Hahella chejuensis KCTC 2396: one gene and its partner. Each later gene encodes a partner of the first gene's protein in a complex. Links are inferred from orthologs where the notes say so. Each region holds a gene or a part of one and is shown on either strand. Other genes may lie near its edges.

The links.
Region 2: the proteins of HCH_RS11515 (region 1) and cgtA are in contact, whole or in part, in a crystal structure (PDB 8BFT), measured with the Escherichia coli proteins. The link is inferred for Hahella chejuensis KCTC 2396 from one-to-one orthologs.

Annotation. Positions count from the first base shown.
Region 1 is NC_007645.1:2,601,263-2,611,631, forward strand. Bases 7,469-10,369 are described here. They hold HCH_RS11515 (glycosyl transferase family protein), read right to left. Parts: upstream 9,473-10,369; coding sequence 8,465-9,472; downstream 7,469-8,464. Other genes in these bases: metH (methionine synthase), read right to left, coding at 7,469-7,573; nfuA (Fe-S biogenesis protein NfuA), read left to right, coding at 7,808-8,386; HCH_RS11520 (TusE/DsrC/DsvC family sulfur relay protein), read right to left, coding at 9,486-9,806; tusB (sulfurtransferase complex subunit TusB), read right to left, coding at 9,841-10,137; tusC (sulfurtransferase complex subunit TusC), read right to left, coding at 10,194-10,369. Outside these bases: HCH_RS11480 (cation:proton antiporter), read right to left, coding at 1-445; HCH_RS11485 (DUF934 domain-containing protein), read right to left, coding at 596-1,102; HCH_RS11490 (nitrite/sulfite reductase), read right to left, coding at 1,086-2,747; HCH_RS35005 (hypothetical protein), read left to right, coding at 3,097-3,219; HCH_RS11500 (DUF2970 domain-containing protein), read right to left, coding at 3,382-3,609; more of metH, read right to left, coding at 3,866-7,468.
Region 2 is NC_007645.1:6,066,217-6,076,536, reverse strand. What follows is about bases 1-2,852. They hold cgtA (Obg family GTPase CgtA), read left to right. Parts: upstream 1-757; coding sequence 758-1,948; downstream 1,949-2,852. Other genes in these bases: proB (glutamate 5-kinase), read left to right, coding at 1,974-2,852; rpmA (50S ribosomal protein L27), read left to right, coding at 356-616; rplU (50S ribosomal protein L21), read left to right, coding at 15-326. Outside these bases: more of proB, read left to right, coding at 2,853-3,134; rpsT (30S ribosomal protein S20), read right to left, coding at 3,198-3,467; murein biosynthesis integral membrane protein MurJ, read left to right, coding at 3,723-5,291; ribF (bifunctional riboflavin kinase/FAD synthetase), read left to right, coding at 5,379-6,341; ileS (isoleucine--tRNA ligase), read left to right, coding at 6,523-9,348; lspA (signal peptidase II), read left to right, coding at 9,348-9,887; fkpB (FKBP-type peptidyl-prolyl cis-trans isomerase), read left to right, coding at 9,904-10,320. UniProt on the Escherichia coli protein: An essential GTPase which binds GTP, GDP and possibly (p)ppGpp with moderate affinity, with high nucleotide exchange rates and a fairly low GTP hydrolysis rate.

The DNA of each region.
Region 1 (10,369 bases):
CCACCATCTCGCCGACATGGCGATGGTGCAGAACCGTAGTCGGTAATAACTTGATGCCGATAATCGTACTGGAGAAAGTGGCCGCTATCGCGACAATCATCGCCTCGTAAGAAGTGAAGCCAAATACGATGGCGATCACATAGCCGATAGCGGCGAACACCAAAGAGCTCAGCAGAGCGACCAGCGTCGCCTTGCGTAGTACATGTAGCAGCGCTTTCGGCTGCATGTCCAAGCCAAGCAGGAATAGCAGAAATATGATGCCGATTTCGGAAATGTCCGCGAGTAGCCCAAAGTTGTTAATCAGGCTCAGTCCGTAAGGGCCCACCAAAGCGCCAAGAACGATATAAGCGAGGATGAGAGGTTGTCGCGTGAACAAGGCGACGGAAGCCAAAACTGCGGCGCCGGAAAAGATCAGAAAGAATGAGTAGACGATATTAATTTCCATGGATGCTCCGCTATCGGCTTCTACCAAAGAGTATCGGCAGTCTCCGCCTCTGTCAAAGTACAACCTGTTGTTCTAAGAAGGAAAAGACTCATCCATCCAGGCGCAAAAAAGGGTGGACGACGCCACCCTTAAGCATTGCCTGCACTGGTGTTAGTGCATTCTGCGACGAAACAGCGGGTCCGGTTGGTCCACTGACGCCTGATAGGTCACGGTAAAGTCCGCCAGGCCCGCCAGGGCTTTTTCCGCGTCGCGATCCGCTCTCACCGCAAAGGCGTCAAAGCCGCAGCGCTTCATGTAGAAAAGCTGATCCATTAGCACGTCGCCAATTGCGCGCAGTTCGCCAGTGTAGTGAAGCTGCTCGCGCAGGATGCGTGCGATGGAGTAGCCGCGACCATCGGCGAACTTTGGAAAGTTCACAGCGATGACGTTGAAATGCTCCAGGTCTGCGCTGATTGCATCAGGTTCTTCATCGCTATCCAGCCAGAGACCGGTTTGTGCCGGCTCTCTCGTCTGTAACTGCTCTTTCTGCGCCAGCCAGGTGCTCAGAGGAATGATCACTTTGCCGGTTGGAACGATTTGCTCCGCAGGCGCATCAGCTTTGTCCAGAACAGCCCAATCGTCAGCGATAACCGCCGCGTTCTTAATTAGGTTTGGCATAAACGCGCTCCTTGAACGGGGTGATGCCAATGCGGCGGAAGGTGTCGATAAACAGTTCGTCGTCATTGCGGCTGGAGACATATACATCAAGAATTTTCTCGATGACGTCCGCCATCTGTTCGCGAGCGAACGACGGCCCCAGGATTTGTCCCAGAGACGCATCTTGTCCAGAGGCGCCGCCCAAGGATACCTGATACCACTCCTCGCCTTTCTTATCCACGCCCAGGACGCCGATGGCGCCGACATGGTGGTGGCCGCAAGCATTCATGCAGCCGGAGATGTTCAGGTCGATATCGCCGAGATCGTAAAGGTAATCCAGGTTGTCGAAACGCTCCTGAATCGCCTCCGCCACCGGTATGGACTTGGCGTTCGCGAGAGAGCAGTAATCGCCCCCAGGGCAGCAGATAATATCAGTCAGCGTACCCAGGTTAGGGGTGGCGAAACCAAGTGATTTAATGGCTTCCCACAGCTCGAACAGTTTGCTCTGTTCAACGTCGGCCAGCACCACGTTTTGCTCATGGGTGATGCGCATTTCGCCGAAGCTGTATTGGTCCGCCAGTTCCGCCAGACGGTCCATCTGCTTGTCCGTAATGTTGCCGGGAGGAACTCCCAGCTTTTTCAAGGTCAGAGTGACAATGGCGTAGCCGGGTTTCCTATGCTGGGCGACATTACGGTGATGCCAGTTGCTGAAAAATTTGTTTTCCGCCAGACGCTCGGTCAACGCAACAGGCTGCTCTTCCAGAGCAAGATAGGCCGGTTCTGTGAAGAATGACTTAATGCGTTCAATTTCCGCCAGCGTCAGCTTGGTGGGGCTGTCTTTTAAGCGTTCCCATTCCGCTTCGACTTTTTCAGCGAAGACTTCCGGAGACATGGCCTTGACCAGAATTTTGATGCGCGCCTTGTATTTGTTGTCGCGACGGCCGTAACGGTTATATACCCGCAGGATGGCTTCCAGGTAAGTCAGCAGGTCCAGCTCCGGCAGATACTCACGAATAACGGAGCCGATCATGGGGGTCCGGCCCAGTCCGCCGCCCGCCAATACCTTGTAGCCAATTTCCCCGGCGGCGTTTTTGACGATCTGAATGCCGATATCGTGAACCTGGATAGCTGCGCGATCGCTGTCTGGACATGCGTTGACGGCGATTTTGAATTTACGCGGAAGGAATGCGAATTCCGGGTGGAAGGTGGACCATTGACGAATGATCTCGCAATAGGGGCGAGGGTCTACAATCTCTTCCGGCGTTACGCCTGCGAATTGGTCGGTGGTAGTGTTGCGAATACAGTTGCCGCTGGTTTGCACCGCGTGCATCTCCACATCCGCCAGTTCGGCGAGAATCTTAGGAGAGTCTTCGACAGACGGCCAGTTCAACTGCAGGTTCTGCCGGGTAGTGAAGTGGGCGTAGCCTTTATCGTACTTGCGCGTCACTTCGCTCAATTTACGCAATTGAGTGGAAGACAACATGCCATATGGAATACAGATGCGCAGCATCGGCGCCAGCCGCTGCACATATAACCCGTTTTGCAGACGCAGGGGCAGGAACTCCTCGTTGCTGAGCTCACCGGCGAAAAAACGGTCCGTTTGCCCTTGGAACTGCTTGACTCGTTCCTTGATGATCTGGCGATCGTAATCGTCGTATCTATACATTGACACTACCTGACAGTTTCAATTACCCATTGAATGGGCGCCAATTTAGCAGGATATACTTATAATTAAAATGATTGATTATCTATATGGTAATTCGTTTTCATTATATGAATATGGCGGGGCGCTTCTAACTGCCGGACGCCTTTATATTAATCAGGCAGACAAATAGTTTCCTTCTATTTGTCTGAAACGGCAGGGCCTGGCTCTGTCTCCCGCGGCTAGCCGCCGCGCAGGCGTCAGGATTATGGGCGTTGCTCTGGATAAGCGCTTGCACTTAATAAAAATGTGGTTTAAAACAAACCAGTACATACCTTATGTGCAATCCGGACATCAAAAAAGGAGCTGGACTGTGTCAGAAAACAATAATCATAACGCGACTTCAAATCCCGACAGCAAAGTGGACGCCATCGCCGCAGTGGTGCTGATACTCAGCATTGCTTCCATGATGGTGATCTGGGTGGCGGGGCACTGACTGCTGCGGAATTTCATCCCGGGCGGATTATCGAGCCGTTTTTCCTGTTTCCCTGATGTGAGATGAACCAATGAAGCAAAGTGGGGACATCTGTTCTCATCCTCACTTTGTCTGGCGGGTCTGCTGATGCTTTAACTCAAAGCGCAGATGAGCTTAATGGACTTATGTGACATTGCTCAGCACCAGCTTAACGATAAGCGCCAACGTCAACACGAACAACACTCCAAAAACAATCCCGCCTATGATGTAGGCCTTGGGGTCCGCCTGTTTAAAGTCTCTCTCCCTGGTCTTGCTGCTCTGAACGCCGAAGGCCGCTCCCAAAACACTTACGACTAGCTGCCAAAGAGAGGGTTTTTGCTCTTTTTCCTTGTGCTCGGATACATTGCTCATGATGCTCTCCATACTCGCTCGTATTATTATTTTGACGTCCGCGTTCAGGTTGGCCTGATTTTCCGACGGGCGCTCCTTCTTATACTAGTCCTCCATGCAAATAGACTCCTTCTATTAGTTTATTGTGGCTTGTCGCCACGCAGGCGCGTCAATCCACTTGGTTATTAGCATATTAATAACAAAACCAGGGATACGAAAAGCCGGACTTTATATGCGCTGACGCCCCAGGAATGGGGCGTCATATTCCGTCTGGCGATCAGCGTGCGCTGGAGGGATCGTAACCCAGGTTAGGCGACAACCAGCGCTCCGCCTCCTGTAAGGTCATGCCTTTTCTGGCGGCGTAATCCTCCACCTGATCCCGTTGAATTTTGCCTACGGCGAAATAACGGGCTTCCGGGTGAGAGAAGTACCAACCGCTGACGGACGCCGCGGGATACATGGCGTAGTGCTCAGTGAGTTTGACGCCGGTATGCAGCTCCGCCTCAAGCACGCTGAACAGCTTGGCCTTTTCTGTATGATCCGGGCAGGCAGGGTAGCCTGGGGCGGGACGAATGCCGGCGTACTTCTCTTTGATGAGCGCTTCGTTATCCAGTTGCTCGCTGGACGCATACCCCCAGAACTCTTTGCGCACGCGTTCATGCATGCGTTCGGCGAAGGCTTCCGCCAGACGGTCCGCAAGGGCTTTAACCATGATGCTGGAGTAGTCGTCGTGTTGGCTTTCGTATTGTTTCGCCAGTTCTTCCGCGCCGATGCCGGCTGTCACCACAAAGGCTCCGATATAATCGTCTTTACCGGATTCGACAGGGGCGACGAAATCCGCCAGGGAATAGTTGGGGCGATTTTGTTCCCGCTGGGTTTGCTGCCTTAAATGGCTAAGCGTCGTCAGGGGCGCTGATTTGCTTTCATCCGTATAAAGAACCGTGTCTTCGTCGCTGATGCGATTGGACGGCCAGATACCTACTACTGCGCGCGCCTTCAACAGGTTGTTGTCGATAATGTGAGACAGCATTTTCTGGGCGTCCTGGAACAGTTGCCGAGCGGCCTCGCCGACTTTTTCGTCTTCCAGAATGCGCGGATATTTACCCGCCAGGTCCCAGGATATAAAGAAGGGGGTCCAGTCGACGTAATCGACCAGCTCCTGCAGCGGATAGTCGTCAAATACTTTCACGCCGGTGAACGTGGGCGCAGGCGGCGTGTAATCGCTCCAGTCGCCCTGGAAGCGGTTATCCCGCGCTGCAACCAGCGGAATCGGCTTGGCGGAAGGCTCACGGTTTTTTCTTCTTTCCCTGACGTCTTCATATTCGGTGCGAATATTCTGCACATAGTCCGCCTTTTGCGTGTCGCTCATCAGTCGCGTGGCGACGCTGACGCTGCGTGAGGCGTCAGTAACGTAAACCGTCACATCGTTCTTGTACTCGGGCTCAATTTTGACGGCGGTGTGCGCCTTGGAAGTAGTGGCGCCGCCGATCAGCAGAGGAATCTTGAAGTTAAGGCGCTGCATTTCGCGGGCGACATGCACCATCTCATCCAATGATGGCGTGATCAGGCCGCTGAGGCCTATGATGTCGACATTTTCCTCTTTGGCGACCTGCAGGATTTTTTCGCAGGGAACCATGACGCCCAGGTCAATAACTTCATAGTTGTTACACTGCAGAACGACGCCGACGATATTCTTGCCGATATCATGCACATCGCCTTTGACCGTGGCCATCAGGATGCGGCCTTTGGCTTTCTCTTTGGCGTCCTTTTCCTGCTCAATGTATGGAATCAAATGCGCCACCGCCTGTTTCATGACGCGTGCGCTTTTCACCACCTGCGGCAGGAACATTTTACCGGAACCGAACAGGTCGCCGACGACGTTCATGCCGTCCATCAGGGGGCCTTCGATTACTTCGATGGGGCGCGCAGCCGCCAGCCGCGCTTCCTCTGTGTCTTCAGTAATGTAAGCGTTTATGCCTTTCACCAGCGCGTGTTCCAGACGTTTGGTGACAGGCCAGGAGCGCCACTCCTGACTCTCTTCCTGTTTCTTCTCGCCAGTGCTGCGGTAGCGCTCAGCGGCTTCCAGCAATCGTTCGGTGGCGTCGGGGTGTTTGTTCAGAACGACGTCTTCCACCAATTCCTTAAGCTCAGCGGGAATCTCATCGTAAATAACCAGCTGTGCGGGGTTGACGATGCCCATGTTCATGCCGGCGTTGATGGCGTGGAACAGGAAGACGGAGTGAATCGCCTCGCGTACGGTGTCATTACCACGGAAAGAGAAGGAGACGTTACTGACGCCGCCGGACACGTTGGCGTAAGGCAGGTTTTGGCGAATCCAGCGGGTGGCCTGGATGAAGTCCACCGCGTAATTGTTGTGTTCTTCGATACCGGTGGCGATGGCGAAGATATTCGGGTCGAAAATGATGTCTTGAGGTGGGTAACCCAGGCCGACCAGAATGTCGTAGCTGCGCTTACAGATTTCTGTTTTGCGCTCATAGGTGTCGGCTTGGCCGGCTTCGTCAAACGCCATGACCACGACCGCTGCGCCGTAGCGCATGCAGGATTTCGCTTTGGCGATAAAGTCCGCTTCGCCTTCTTTTAAGCTGATGGAGTTAACCACGGCTTTGCCCTGAATGCAGCGCAGGCCTGCTTCAATCACTTCCCACTTTGAAGAGTCCACCATGATGGGGACTTTGGAAATATCCGGCTCGGAGGCGATGAGGTTCAGGAATAGTTTCATCGCATCTGCGGATTCCAGCATGCCTTCATCCATATTGATGTCGATGACCTGGGCGCCGTTTTCCACTTGATCGCGGGCCACATCAAGCGCTTCTTCGTAGCACTCCTCTTTAATCAGGCGCAGAAAGCGGCGGGAGCCGGTAACGTTGGTGCGTTCGCCTACGTTGACGAAACGGATTTCATCCGTGAGCGTAAAAGGCTCCAGTCCTGACAGGCGCAAGCGCGGAGTGATGTCGGGAATGGCGCGTGGCGCGTGTTTCTCGACGGCCTTTTTGATGGCGGCGATATGATCCGGCGTGGTGCCGCAGCAGCCGCCGATAATGTTCACAAAACCATCTTGGGCGAAGCCTTCCACAATCGCCGCCATCTCTTCCGGTGTTTGATCGTATTCGCCAAATTCGTTAGGCAGGCCGGCGTTGGGGTGGGCGCTGATATAAGTTGTGGCGCGGTTTGACAGTTCTTCCACGTAAGGACGCAGTGCGTCCGCGCCTAGCGCGCAGTTCAGGCCGATGCTGATCGGTCTTGAATGCGCCACGGAATTCCAGAACGCCTCTGCGGTCTGACCGGACAGCGTGCGTCCGGAAGCGTCCGTGATGGTGCCGGAAATCATGATCGGCAGCTCGACGCCGTGGTCGTCAAAATATTGCTGTACCGCGTAAATACAGGCCTTGGCGTTGAGCGTATCAAATATAGTCTCGATCAGGATAATGTCGCTGCCGCCGTCGACCAGGCCTTTGGTGGCTTCGTAATAGTTGTCCACCAGTGTCTGGAAATCCACATTACGATAACCGGGGTTGTTGACGTCCGGAGAGATGGAGGCCGTGCGGGACGTAGGACCTAACACGCCCGCGACGAAACGGGGAATGTCGGGCGTCTCTGCGGTTTTCTCGTCCGCCGCCGCGCGGGCGACCTGGGCGCTGGCGACATTCAGCTCGTAGACGATGTCTTCCAGACCGTACTCAGCCTGAGACACCCAGGTGGCGTTGAAGCTGTTGGTTTCAATAATGTCGGCGCCTGCGTCCAGATAGGCTTTGTGGATCGCCTGGATTATGTGCGGCTGGGTCAGGCAAAGCAGGTCATTATTGCCTTTGATATCGCGGTGGAAGTCTTTGAAGCGCTCGCCTCGATAATCGGCTTCCTCCAGTTTGTAGCGCTGAATCATGGTTCCCATGGCGCCATCCAGTATCAATATCCGTTTTTTCAGGGAGTCATTAAGGGCTTCTACTCGTTGGATCCGCGTCAGCATGTGAAAAACCTAGCCGTAGTCATTATGATTCTAAAGGGGGAAAATATTAGCAGATTAAGCCATAAGATGCCCTATTTGCCTAGGGCCAAGAAGCCTTTTGCAATGAAGTGAGGGCGATGTGGGGGTGGTGAAAATGCCCGCTTCGGCTAAATCCTACTAATTTGCTAAGGCTTTAACCAACGAGTCTTTTGCTCTACAATTCACAGCATCAATCACCTTTGGGGCTATATAGGAATGGTAACAGTCACAGAATCGGCTCGCGACTACCTCGCGCAATTACTGGAAAAGCAAAAAACCGAGGGCATGGGCGTGCGCATGTTCGTGACGCAGCCGGGCACCAAATATGCGGAAACCTGCCTGGCGTACTGTAAGCCGGAAGAGATCATAAAGGATGATGAAAAAGTCGAGTTTGACGCCTTTACTCTGTATTTGGATAAAAACAGTCTGCCATACCTTGAAGAAGCCTTAGTCGATTTCAACACCGAACGCATGGGCGGTCAGCTTACTATCAAAGCGCCCAACGCTAAAATGCCCAAGGTGGACGAAAGCTCTCCGCTGCCTGATCGTATCAATTACATCCTGTATACCGAAATTAACCCCGGATTAGCCTCTCATGGCGGCGAAGTGTCTCTGGTTGAAGTGGTTGACGATGTCGCCGTGCTTAAGTTCGGCGGCGGTTGTCAGGGATGTTCGGCGGTGGACTTCACCCTCAAGCAAGGCGTCGAGAAAACGCTGTTGTCGAAAATTCCAGAGCTGAAGGGCGTTCGCGACGCCACTGATCATACGGTTACAGACAACGCTTATTACTCTTAAGCGTATGGGCCAGGACAGGCCATAGAGAATAGACGAGAAAAGGGCGAAACAATGTTCGCCCTTTCTATATTTGTTTCGTTAGAATCTTTGTTTATCCCGCTTGCGCCACCATTCGGCGGCGATCTCCAGCGCTTCCTGCTGGGACTGACTATTCCCAATATATTTCAGCGCCAAGGCAAGCGTGCTGATCACTGCGGCTTCCGCATACTCATCTTCATCAACTCCACGCCACACATTAAGCATGTGCTCAATGGAGAGCGCTTCTGCTTTAAGATGGCGTTGCGCAAATAATGGCGGCCAGGTTTCCTCAAAGGTTTCGCCCTGGCGGCTGATATGGGCGATGCACTGAGCGTCCGGATTACGTTCGACTTCGCCGCCTTCGCCCTTGATAACGACGGCCGTGGGGTATTGCAGCAGATTGGCGCTGAGCTGATGAATGGGGTTGTAAGGAGGGTGGAAGATGCCCTGCATAACCAGCGATGCATGAAGTGGATTAAGCAGGCGCGCCATGGAATGCACAGGGGAGCGCAGGCCTAAAATTGAGCGCATCTGAATGATGTCGTGCAAACGCGGTGAAAAGCTTTGCAGTGGCATATACACGAAATAGTCTTTTTCAATAGCGCTTGCCGCCTCGCTCCAGTTTGCGGCTACAGGCAGTCCCAGGGTTTCCACTAGGGAGCGTGTATAAAGGCGACCCTGCGTGTGCCCCTCTGAACCATGCATAAAAATGCGGTAGCCGTTCTGACTGAGTAGCAGGGCGGAAAATAGAAACCAGGGTTGGTGGCGCTTTTTGCCTGCGTAGGAACTCCAGTCAATGTCTACTTTCAGCTTGGGAGCGTTGAATCTGGCTTGCGCCGCTTCCACAAACCCCGCCAGCTCCTCCGGCGTTTCCTCTTTTACCCGCAGCAGCATGAGAAAAGCGCCCAGCTGCAGGTCCAGTGTCTCGCCGTCCAGTATCATTCCCATGGCGGCGCGGGCTTCTTCGCGGGTTAATGAGCGAGAACCCTTTTTGCCTTTACCTAATGCTCTGATAAAAGGAGCGAAAGCATGTTCGTTGCTTTCTTTGGGAAACTTTTCATTCAGCATGGAATTTCCTTGTTTACAGGCAGTTGTTAGGCTTGGGGAGCCCTGCGATTTTGCATGCGATCTTGGCGGGGCCGCCAGGAAACAGTTTCATCAGATAAATGCTATTGCCTTTATCCTGGCCCAATTTGGCCCCAGTAGTTTTCACCAGAACGCGATTGACCGGGGACAGGCCGAATTCATCATAAAAATCCCGCACCACATCTATGATTTCCCAATGCTCGGGAGTCAGAGCGATATTCTCGTGTGCGGCGATTTCTTCCGCGATAGTGGGGCTCCAGTCGTTCAAGTTGACCAGGAAACCGTCTTTATCCAGGGGGAGGTCCTGTAACGTCATAGGGTAGCTTCCGCTTTTGTCCTGAGGTATGGCTTTAGAACCAGGAGACGCTGCGAGGGTGGCGCTCGGTCAGCTCGACGAACTGCGCGTAGTCCGCTATTGCAATGGCGTCCGCCGCGACAATGCCCCGCGCCGTCAAGTCTTCCTTTAGCGCATACACTTTGACGCCTGCATTAAGCAGCCCCTGTAACAGCGCGTTCTCTTTATGTTCCTTGGCCCATATTACGCCGTCCTCAATCAAAAGCAGACTGTCATCGGGTCCTGCCAAATCGGCGCAGGTCTTAAGCAGTTCGCGATTGCGAATGCCTTTATTGAATATATGTAACACCATGGCGTGTGATTTGTGATTTGTGATTATTGATGTAATGGTTGATTAAAGAAGACGACTCAAAAGCTGAAAATATGATCCGCCGCCGCCATTTTTTCTTTAATGGCGCTGAGCTGCAGAACTTCAACGGGCATGCTCAGTTCATCCGCGCTGAGGGCGAACTTTTCCAACGCCTCGGCGGAGACAAAGACTTTTTCTACGCCATAAATAGGCAAGGCTTTGAAGCCTTTCGTAT
Region 2 (10,320 bases), 3.5 Mb from region 1 along the record:
TGGAGATTTATCTCATGTACGCAGTTATCGTGAGTGGCGGTAAGCAACATCGCGTAAAAGAAGGCGAGCGCCTTAAGCTGGAAAAAATTGAAGTTGAAACCGGTGGTGTTGTTGAGTTCGACAAAGTGCTGCTTGTCGCCAACGGAGACGATGTTAAAGTAGGCGCTCCTGTTGTTGAAGGCGCTAAAGTGACTGCAGAGGTTGTAGCTCATGGCCGTCACAAGAAGGTCAACATCATCAAGTTCAGACGTCGTAAGCACCATATGAAGCGTATGGGGCACCGTCAGTGGTTTACTGAAGTTAAGATCACCGGTATTACCGGCTGATACGGCAACTAATCTAGAGGAGTAATAACATGGCTCACAAGAAGGCGGCGGGTAGTAGCCGTAACGGTCGCGATTCAGAATCCAAACGACTTGGCGTCAAGCGCTTTGGCGGTCAATTCGTTAAAGCTGGCAACATTTTGGTTCGTCAGCGCGGCACAGAGTTTCATCCTGGTGAGAACGTAGGTTGTGGTCGTGACCACACTCTATTCGCCAAGCAAGATGGCTTTGTCAAGTTTAACGTTGGTGGTCCGTTAAACCGCAGAACAGTCAGTATTGTCGCTGCGGAATAAATCTGACCCGTAACGCTAAAAAGCTCCGCATTTGCGGAGCTTTTTTGTTTGCGCCGTGCTCGCGTGAAGCTTGTGTTATAAAGATGTTGGTAATCGCTGGCATAGGTTGCCGGCAAAATTGCAATTGTTGGGAGAAAAGGCATGAAATTCGTTGATGAGGCCACAATTTACGTGGAAGCAGGTAAAGGTGGAAATGGCTGTTTGAGCTTTCGTCGCGAAAAGTATGTGCCAAAGGGCGGACCGGATGGCGGTGACGGTGGTGATGGCGGATCTGTCATTCTGGAAGCGGATGAGTCTATCAATACGCTCATTGACTATCGCTATACGCGAAAGTTTAAGGCGGCGAATGGTGAAAGTGGTCGTGGAGGCAACTGTACTGGCGCCAGTGGCGCTGACTTGGTGCTTAAGGTCCCGGTGGGAACCACTATTATCGATACGGATATTGATGAGGTGCTTGGCGATTTAGTGGAAGTCGGACAGCAAATTAAAGTAGCCCAGGGAGGCTTTCATGGTTTGGGCAACACTCGCTATAAGTCCAGTGTTAATCAAGCGCCTCGTCAAACCAAGCCTGGGCAGCCAGGAGAGTCGAGAAATATTCGTCTTGAGTTGAAAGTGTTGGCGGATGTGGGTCTGCTTGGCTTGCCCAATGCGGGTAAATCAACGTTGATTCGCGGTATTTCCTCCGCCAAGCCTAAAGTGGCGGACTATCCTTTCACGACTCTGGTCCCCAATCTGGGCGTTGTACGCGTGCAGGCGCATCGTAGTTTTGTGGTGGCTGATATCCCGGGCTTGATTGAGGGGGCGGCTGATGGCGCGGGACTGGGCATACGTTTCCTCAAGCACTTGGTTCGCACTCGCCTCCTGCTGCACGTAGTGGACGTTTCTCCTTTGGATGAGTCGGACCCTGTCGAGTCGGCGGTAAAAATCGTGGCGGAGTTGGAGAAGTTTAGTCCGGCGCTGGCTGCCCGCGATAGATGGTTGGTTCTCAACAAAACGGACTTGTTGGCTGAGGATGAGAAGGAAGCAATTTGTGCTGATATTTTGAAGCGTTTGAACTGGTCCGGTCCTAGTTATGAGATTTCCGCTTTGGCGGGTGAGGGCTTGCAGCGTCTTTGTCAGGATATTATGACCTGGATTGAGCGAAGAGCTGAGGAAGAGCGTGATGATCCGGAAGTGGCTGAAGCGGATCGCTTGAATCGCGAGCAAATGGATCAGGAAGTTCGTGAGCGTATTCAATTCCTAAACGAGCAGCGTCGTCTGGCGAGAAAGAAAGCGAAGGAGTCGGATGACGACGATGATGACGAAGATGTTGAAGTTTTTTATGCGCCTTAACTGGATTTATGGGGACGTGTGAATTATGTCGGTCAGGTTGCAACTAGGACAATTAAACGAATCGCAGGCGAGGGCGCGTCTGCGGGAGACTCGTCGCTGGGTGATTAAAATCGGCAGTGCATTGCTGACTAATGATGGGCGAGGGTTGGCCCTGGATGCGATGGGGTTGTGGGTGGATCAGTTGGCTGCTTTGCGCAAAGATGGCGTGGAGGTGGTCATTGTCTCTTCTGGCGCCGTTGCGGAAGGGATGAGTCGTTTGGGATGGAGAGAGCGTCCCAAATTGCTGGATGAGCTGCAGGCCGCTGCAGCTGTAGGGCAAATGGGGCTGGTGCAGGCCTGGGAGGCGCAGTTCAAGCGCCATGGCATGCAGACCGCCCAAATACTGTTGACTCATGAAGATCTATCAGACCGTAAGCGCTACCTGAATGCTCGGGGGGCGTTATGTACCTTAATTGACATGGGAGTGGCTCCCATTATCAATGAAAATGATACGGTGGTGACGGACGAAATCCGCTTTGGAGATAACGACACGCTAGCTGCTCTGGTTGCGAACTTGGTCGAGGCGGACCATTTAATCATTTTGACGGATCAGTCTGGCTTGTTCGATAAGGACCCGCGCTCCAATACGGATGCCTGTTTGGTGGGGGTGGCCAAGGCTAATGATACTGCTTTGGACAGTATGGCTTCTGGTAGTTCTGGCGCCTTAGGTCGAGGTGGAATGTTCACCAAGTTGCGCGCTTCGCGTTTGGCGAGTCGATCTGGGGCTGCAACGGTCATTGTAGGCGGGAGAATCGATTCGGTCCTTACTCGCTTGCGTAATGGCGATGAGTTGGGGACGTTATTGCTCCCTGATCAGGAGCGATGGGTTGCTCGTAAACAGTGGCTGGCTGGGCATCTCAAAACCCGGGGACGGCTGGTGCTTGATGATGGCGCTGTGCGTGTCTTAACTCAACAGGGGCGGAGTTTGCTGCCTGTTGGCGTCAAGTCTGTGGATGGTGGTTTTCAGCGTGGAGAAATGGTGAGCTGCTATGATTTACAGGGCAATGAGGTCGCCAGGGGATTGGTGAACTACGATGCAGATGAGGCGGTGCGAATTGTTGGCGTGGCTTCTGAGAAAATCGAATCCATTCTTGGTTATATCAATGAGCCGGAGCTAATACATCGGGATAATTTGGTTATGCTGTAGCCCTATCTGGAAAACAGACAATAAAAAACCGGCCTAAGCCGGTTTTTTATTGTTCAGGAGAACTTAGCTAGCCTTTAACGCCTTAATTTTGGCGTTTAGGCGGCTCTTGGTGCGAGCAGCTTTGTTCTTGCTGAAAATGCCTTTGTTGACCATGGAGTCAATGATAGGCGCTGCAGTAGTAAGTGCTTGGGTTGCGCCGTCATAGCTGCCTTGCTCAATCTGGGCGCTAACTTTTTTGATGTATGTGCGTACCATGGAGCGCAGGCTCATGTTGTGAGCGCGGCGTTTTACTTGCTGCCTGGCGCGCTTCTTGGATGAAGGATTGTTCGCCACCTTGAAACTCCTCAATATTCGAATGCTGTCGGTTGGTGTCGCCGAAATAAATGACGCGGAAATATGCCGCTTTCGTGGCCATTTGTCAACGATTATGGCAAAAAAAATGATTGTTTTTCATTCAATGAAAGCGTGGCGGCTGGGTGGTCTATTTTTTCCGCTAACTCTTGCATGATAGGATGTGCCGCCTGTCAATCGAGGGGCTTTCGTCTGTCCTTCGACGCTATTCTCAATTTTCCCAGGTATGAATTATTCGTGAGCGCAGCAGATACGCCTAAAGAAAAGCCTACTCCGTCGTTGTTGAGGTCCAGTGGCTTGGTCGGATTGATGACGATGCTTTCTCGGGTGTTAGGTTTGGCCCGGGACATTGTAATCGCCAACTTTTTTGGCGCAGGAGCCGGGGCCGATGCTTTTTTTGTGGCGTTTAAAATTCCAAACTTTATGCGCCGCTTGTTTGCGGAGGGCGCTTTTTCACAGGCTTTTGTTCCGGTATTGTCCGAATATCGAACGAAGCAGTCGCCGGTTGCGGTAAAGGCATTGGTGGATAATGTCTCCGGTACGCTAGGATTGGTTTTGTTGGCCATTACCGTTATAGCTGTAATTGCTGCTCCAGTGCTGGCGGCGTTATTCGCGCCAGGCTTCCTGGATAATGGTAATAAGTTCGCGCTTACAGTAGAAATGCTGCGTCTGACATTTCCTTATCTGTTGCTTATTTCAATGACGGCGTTTGCTGGCGCGATATTAAATAGCTACGACTATTTTGCTGTTCCAGCGTTTACTCCTGTGCTGCTGAATTTATCGCTGATTGGCGCAGCGTTTTTAATTACTCCGTATATGGATGAGCCTGTTATGGCGCTGGCTTGGGGGGTGTTAATCGCAGGGATGGCCCAATTGCTGTTCCAGCTCCCTTTTCTATCACGATTACAATTGCTTCCAAAGCCAAAGGTGGATAGGAAACATGAGGGCGTTCGTCGGATTTTGCGATTGATGACGCCAGCGATGTTTGGCGTGTCGGTTAGCCAAATAAACCTTCTTCTGGACACAATACTGGCGTCTTTTCTCGTAACAGGGAGCGTTTCCTGGCTGTACTACTCTGATCGTTTATCAGAGTTGCCCTTGGGTGTTTTTGGAATAGCGATTGCGACCGTGATTCTGCCTAGTTTGTCGCGAAAACATGCGGCAGATAACGCCAAAGACTTTTCCGCCACGCTTGACTGGGCGATTCGCGCGGTCCTTCTGATTGGTTTGCCGGCGGCAGTGGCTTTAATGACGCTGGCGCAACCTATGATTGCTACATTGTTTCAGCACGGGGCGCTGACGGACTTTGACGTGAAAATGTCTGCGCAAAGCTTGCAGGCCTATTCTCTTGGCTTAACCTTTTTTATGTTGGTGAAAGTGTTGGCCCCCGGCTACTTCTCGCGGCAAGACACCAGAACGCCAGTAAAGATTGGGATTGCGGCGATGGTCGCCAATATGGTTTTCAATCTCGCATTGATTTATCCGATGGCGCATGCGGGCTTGGCTTTGGCGACATCTTTGTCCGCAGCATTGAATGCCGGATTGTTGTGGCGCGGGCTGGTGAGGGCGGGGGTGCTTCAGCACCAATCCGGGTGGGGGCTGTTTTTATTGCGTCTTCTGGTCGCTAACGTCGTGATGGCGCTGGTCCTTGTTGTCTTGTCGCCTGTTGAGAGCTTCTGGTTTTCGGCGAATACTGCGACGCGGGCGTTTTGGTTGCTGGGAATTTGCGGTGCAGGCGGGTTGAGTTATTTCGCTTCTCTTTATGTGTTGGGCGTTCGTCCTCGTCAATTTTTCATTCGCGGATGAAGGTCATGCGTCAAATGCGATTTCATAGATTGGGCAGTGGGCGCCACATGCTTTATAATCGCGCTTTTGCATGGCCGCTGTAGACGCATGAAACTGATTCGGGGACTGCACAACTTAAAACCATTCGCCTCTGGCTGTGTGGCGACTATCGGGAACTTCGATGGCGTGCATATTGGTCACCAAGTCATAATCAGTCAGCTACAGTCTAGGGCTGAAAGTATGGGCGTTCCCGCCGTGGTAATGGTGTTTGAGCCGCAGCCGCGTGAGTTTTTTGAGAAGTTGGACGCTCCGCCGCGCTTGATGCGGTTCCGTGAGAAACTGGATGCCATCGCCGCCCTAAATGTGGATTATCTGTTGTGTCTTCAGTTTAATCGCCGACTGCGCGGCCTGACGGCTCAACAATTCATTGACGACGTTCTGGTGACGGGGCTTCATGTTAAGCACCTTGTGGTTGGCGATGATTTTCGTTTTGGCTGCGATCGCTCTGGAGACTTTCGGCTGTTGGAAAAGTCTGGCTTGGTCTCTGGCTTTAGTGTTGAAAATACGCCCACTGTAGAAGTAGAGGGTGAGCGTGTCAGCAGTACGCGAATTCGCGCCACACTGGCGCAAGGCGAATTTACGCAAGCGGAAGACCTGCTTGGAAGGCCCTACAGTATTACAGGGTGCGTGGTGCATGGACGTAAGCTGGGGCGACAGTTGAACGCGCCGACAGCCAATGTATCTTTAGGGCGTAAAAGACCAGTGCTGTCTGGCGTCTACTTAGTTAAGACGACGCTGGCTACAGGTCACGTGCGATTTGGCGTAGCTAATATTGGCGTTCGTCCTACCATTGATGGTTTGGGAGTGACTCCTGCTTTGGAAGTGCACCTATTTGAGCATGCCGACGATATATATGGTCAGCGAATAAATGTGCAATTTCTTGAAAAACTGCGTGATGAACGCAAGTTCAGTGGGCTGGAGCAGTTACAGGCGCAGATACAAAGAGATATTGAAGGCGCCAAGAGGCGACTGCAATCTATGCCACTGCATAGCGTCAGTGGCGCAGGCTGAAGAAAAATCTGCATGATGTGTGGCGAAGAGCTTTAATCTACGTTCATCAAGCATGATTGGGCTCTGCTGTTTGGCGGTCGCAGCAAGCGAATTGACCGCCGCAAGATGGCTTTCAAGTGAAAACAGTAAATGTAAGTGGATGGCAGGCGCAAAATCCTGACTTTGGCATATTAGGTAAATTATGAGCGACTATAAGCACACCCTTAATCTTCCTCAGACCGATTTCCCCATGCGTGGCAATCTCCCTCAACGCGAGCCGGATATGCTGAAGCGCTGGGGAGATATTGAGCTCTACGAGAAGATTAGAGAAGAGTTTAAGGGGCGTGAAAAGTTCATACTGCACGATGGCCCTCCATACGCCAATGGCAATATTCACTTGGGGCATGCGGTTAACAAGATACTCAAGGACATCATCGTTAAGTCGAAGACTGTAGCGGGCTACGATGCGCCTTATGTTCCTGGCTGGGATTGCCATGGTCTGCCCATTGAGCACAAAGTCGAAACGATGATCGGTCGCGCTGGGGACAAGGTCGGCTATAAAGAGTTCAGGCGGAAATGTCGTGAGTATGCTTTGGAGCAGGTGGCCAAACAGCGAGAAGATTTTATTCGCTTGGGCGTCTTTGGCGACTGGTTCAAACCTTATCTGACCCTTGATTTCAAAACTGAAGCGGACATCATCCGGGCGCTAGGCAAGATCGCGACAAGCGGACACCTGCAGAAAGGTTACAAGCCGGTCTACTGGAGTGTCGTTGGCGGCTCCGCCCTGGCGGAAGCAGAGGTTGAATATAAAGATAAGACCTCAAACTCCATTGATGTCAGCTATCCCGCCGAAAATGAGCAAGACCTACTGAGCGCGTTCGCTGACGCATCTGGCGAAGGGGCGGTTTCCATCGTTATCTGGACGACAACTCCTTGGACTTTGCCTGCTTCCCTGGCGGTGTCACTGGGAGCGGAGATCGATTACGCCCTGACGCAGTGCAGCGTTGATGGTCGTCCGCAACGTTGGATCGTAGCGGAAAAAATGCTTGAGTCTGTGATGGCTCGCTGCGGTGTGGAGGACTATCAGGTAGTAGGGCGCTGCACTGGACAGGACCTTGAGGGCAAGACATTCCTTCACCCGTTCTATAAGCGTAGCATTCCTGCGTTGTTGGGGGATCATGTCACTCTGGATGCAGGTACTGGCGTTGTTCATACCGCCCCTGACCATGGTATGGAAGACTTTGCTGTATGCAACAAATACGGCATTGAAACTATCAATCCGCTGGACGACCGCGGCGTGTACCGGGATAACGTTGAGCTATTCGCGGGAGAGCATGTTTACAAAGTTGATGATCATGTTATTGAAGTATTGAAAGAGCGCGGGCGTTTATTAAGCCACGGGAAAATCACTCACAGCTATGCGCATTGCTGGAGAACCAAGACGCCGCTGATTTACCGCGCCACGCCGCAATGGTTTATCAGTATGGATAAACAAGGCTTGCGTGATCAGGCGTTGGCGGAAATCAAGCTGGTGCGTTGGGTTCCGTCCTGGGGACAAAACCGCATTGAGGCGATGATTGAGCAGAGTCCGGATTGGTGTATCTCTCGCCAGCGTACATGGGGTGTTCCCATCGCTTTCTTTGTCCATAAAGAAACCCAGGAGCTGCATCCAGATACCGCGCGATTGGTGGAAGAAGTCGCCAAACAAGTTGAGAAAACAGGTATTGACGCATGGTGGGATATCAATGCGGAAGACCTGTTGGGCGCTGACGCGCAGAATTATGAGAAAGTGACGGACACTTTGGATGTGTGGTTTGATTCAGGCGTCACGCATAGCGCGGTTCTGGAGCAGCGGGAAGAGCTGGGTCAGTTCCCAGCGGACCTGTATCTGGAAGGCTCTGATCAGCATCGAGGCTGGTTCCAATCTTCTTTGAAGACGGCTGTGGCGATCAAAGGTAAGGCTCCATATCGGCAGGTGCTCACCCATGGATTCACCGTGGATGAAAAAGGGCACAAGATGTCCAAGTCGTTGGGGAACGGCATTGAGCCCCAGGAAGTCATGAACAAACTTGGCGCGGATATTCTACGGCTGTGGGTTGCGGCGACGGATTACAGCGCCGAGATGGTGTTGTCGAAGAATATCCTGGAGCGTACGGCGGACTCTTATCGCCGAATTCGTAATACTTCTCGCTTCCTGCTGGCGAATATCAACGATTTTGATCCGGTTAAAGACATGGTGGCGATGGATGATCTGTTGGCGTTAGATCGCTGGATTGTCGACCGCGCCTGGTTGCTGCAGGAAGAACTGAAGAAGGCTTACGAGCAGTACAACTTCGTTCAGGTATATCAGAAAGTGCATAACTTCTGTTCTGTAGAGCTCGGCAGCTTCTATCTTGACGTCATCAAGGACCGTCAATACACCATGAAGCTGGACAGCCTTGGTTGCCGCTCAGCGCAAACCGCACAGTATCACGTCATTGAGGCGCTGGTGCGTTGGATTGCGCCGATACTGAGTTTCACTGCTGAGGAAATTTGGTCTTATATTCCAGGCCAGCGCGCAGAAAGTATCTTCCTTGAAACTTTCTATGAAGGTTTGCAGCCTCTGGCTGAAGGATCTGAGATGGGGCGCGATTATTGGAGCCGCCTGCTGCGGGTCAGAACATCCGTCAACAAAGCGCTCGAAGAAGCGCGTAATGCGGGGAAGGTGAAAGGTTCACTGACAACGGAAGTCTCCCTGTTTGCTACTCCTGAGATGCAGCATGACCTGAATGCATTAGGTGAAGAGTTACGCTTTGTGTTCATTACATCAGGAGCATCTGTTTTTGGCGTAGAGGACGCGTCTGAGTCCAACTCTGTCGCTACGGAAACAGAAGGTTTGCGTGTGGGCATCAGGAGTTCTGAACACAAGAAATGTGGCCGCTGCTGGCATCATCGCGAAGATGTTGGCGCGCACGGGTCTCATGAGGATCTGTGTGGACGCTGCATCGAAAATATCGATGGCTCAGGAGAAGAAAGGAAATATGCCTAATGGATGCGCGGGCCAGTGAAGTCAGTCAAGGCGGAGGCGAAATGCAAAAAGTGAATCCAGGCATGCTGCGTTGGTTGTGGTTGACCTTGGCTGTTATTGTCCTTGATCTGGGAACCAAGTGGTACGTGAGTACAAATATGGTTCTGGGTGAATCTGTGCCTGTCGCGCCCTTCTTCAGCTTCACGCTGCTGCATAATACTGGCGCGGCGTTCAGTTTTCTGGCGGATGCGTCAGGGTGGCAGCGCTGGTTCTTTATTATTCTGGCTGCTGTAGTGAGTGTGGTGTTGGTGCTTTGGCTGGTTCGCTTAACTCGTGAGGAGCGTTGGATGGCATGCGCGCTCAGTTTGGTTCTGGGGGGGGCTTTAGGCAACCTGTACGATCGGGCTGTGTTAGGGTATGTCGTTGACTTTTTGCACTTTTTCTATGGCGGATATAACTTTCCCGCGTTTAACTTTGCGGATACCACTATTACTATTGGCGCATTCATGATTGCGATTGATGTATTCCGTAATCCTTCCGGTGCGACGGAAGATAAGTAATTAACGAGATAATGCAATGACTGAAATGTTTGTCGGCGCTGGAACGCTTATCACTCTGCACTTTGAGCTGCGCTTGGGGAGTGGCGAAGTCGTGGATTCAACTTTTTCTGGCCAACCGGGTGAGTTCGAGTACGGCGACGGCGTGCTTCCAGCAGGTTTCGAAGAGCTGCTGAGAGGAATGCGGGCGGGAGAGCGCAAGACTTTTTCCGTCTTGCCTGAGAAGGGGTTTGGTATGCCGAACCCCAATAATGTTCAGGAGTTCCCATTGGACAGCTTCCCTGATAAGGAAGGCCTGGAAGTGGGGGTGGTGATGTCATTTGCTGACGCCGCCAAGGCGGAACTACCTGGCGTGATCAAGCAGATTGAAAACGACATGGTGACAGTTGACTTCAATCATCCGCTTGCAGGTCATACGCTGGACTTTGAAGTGGAA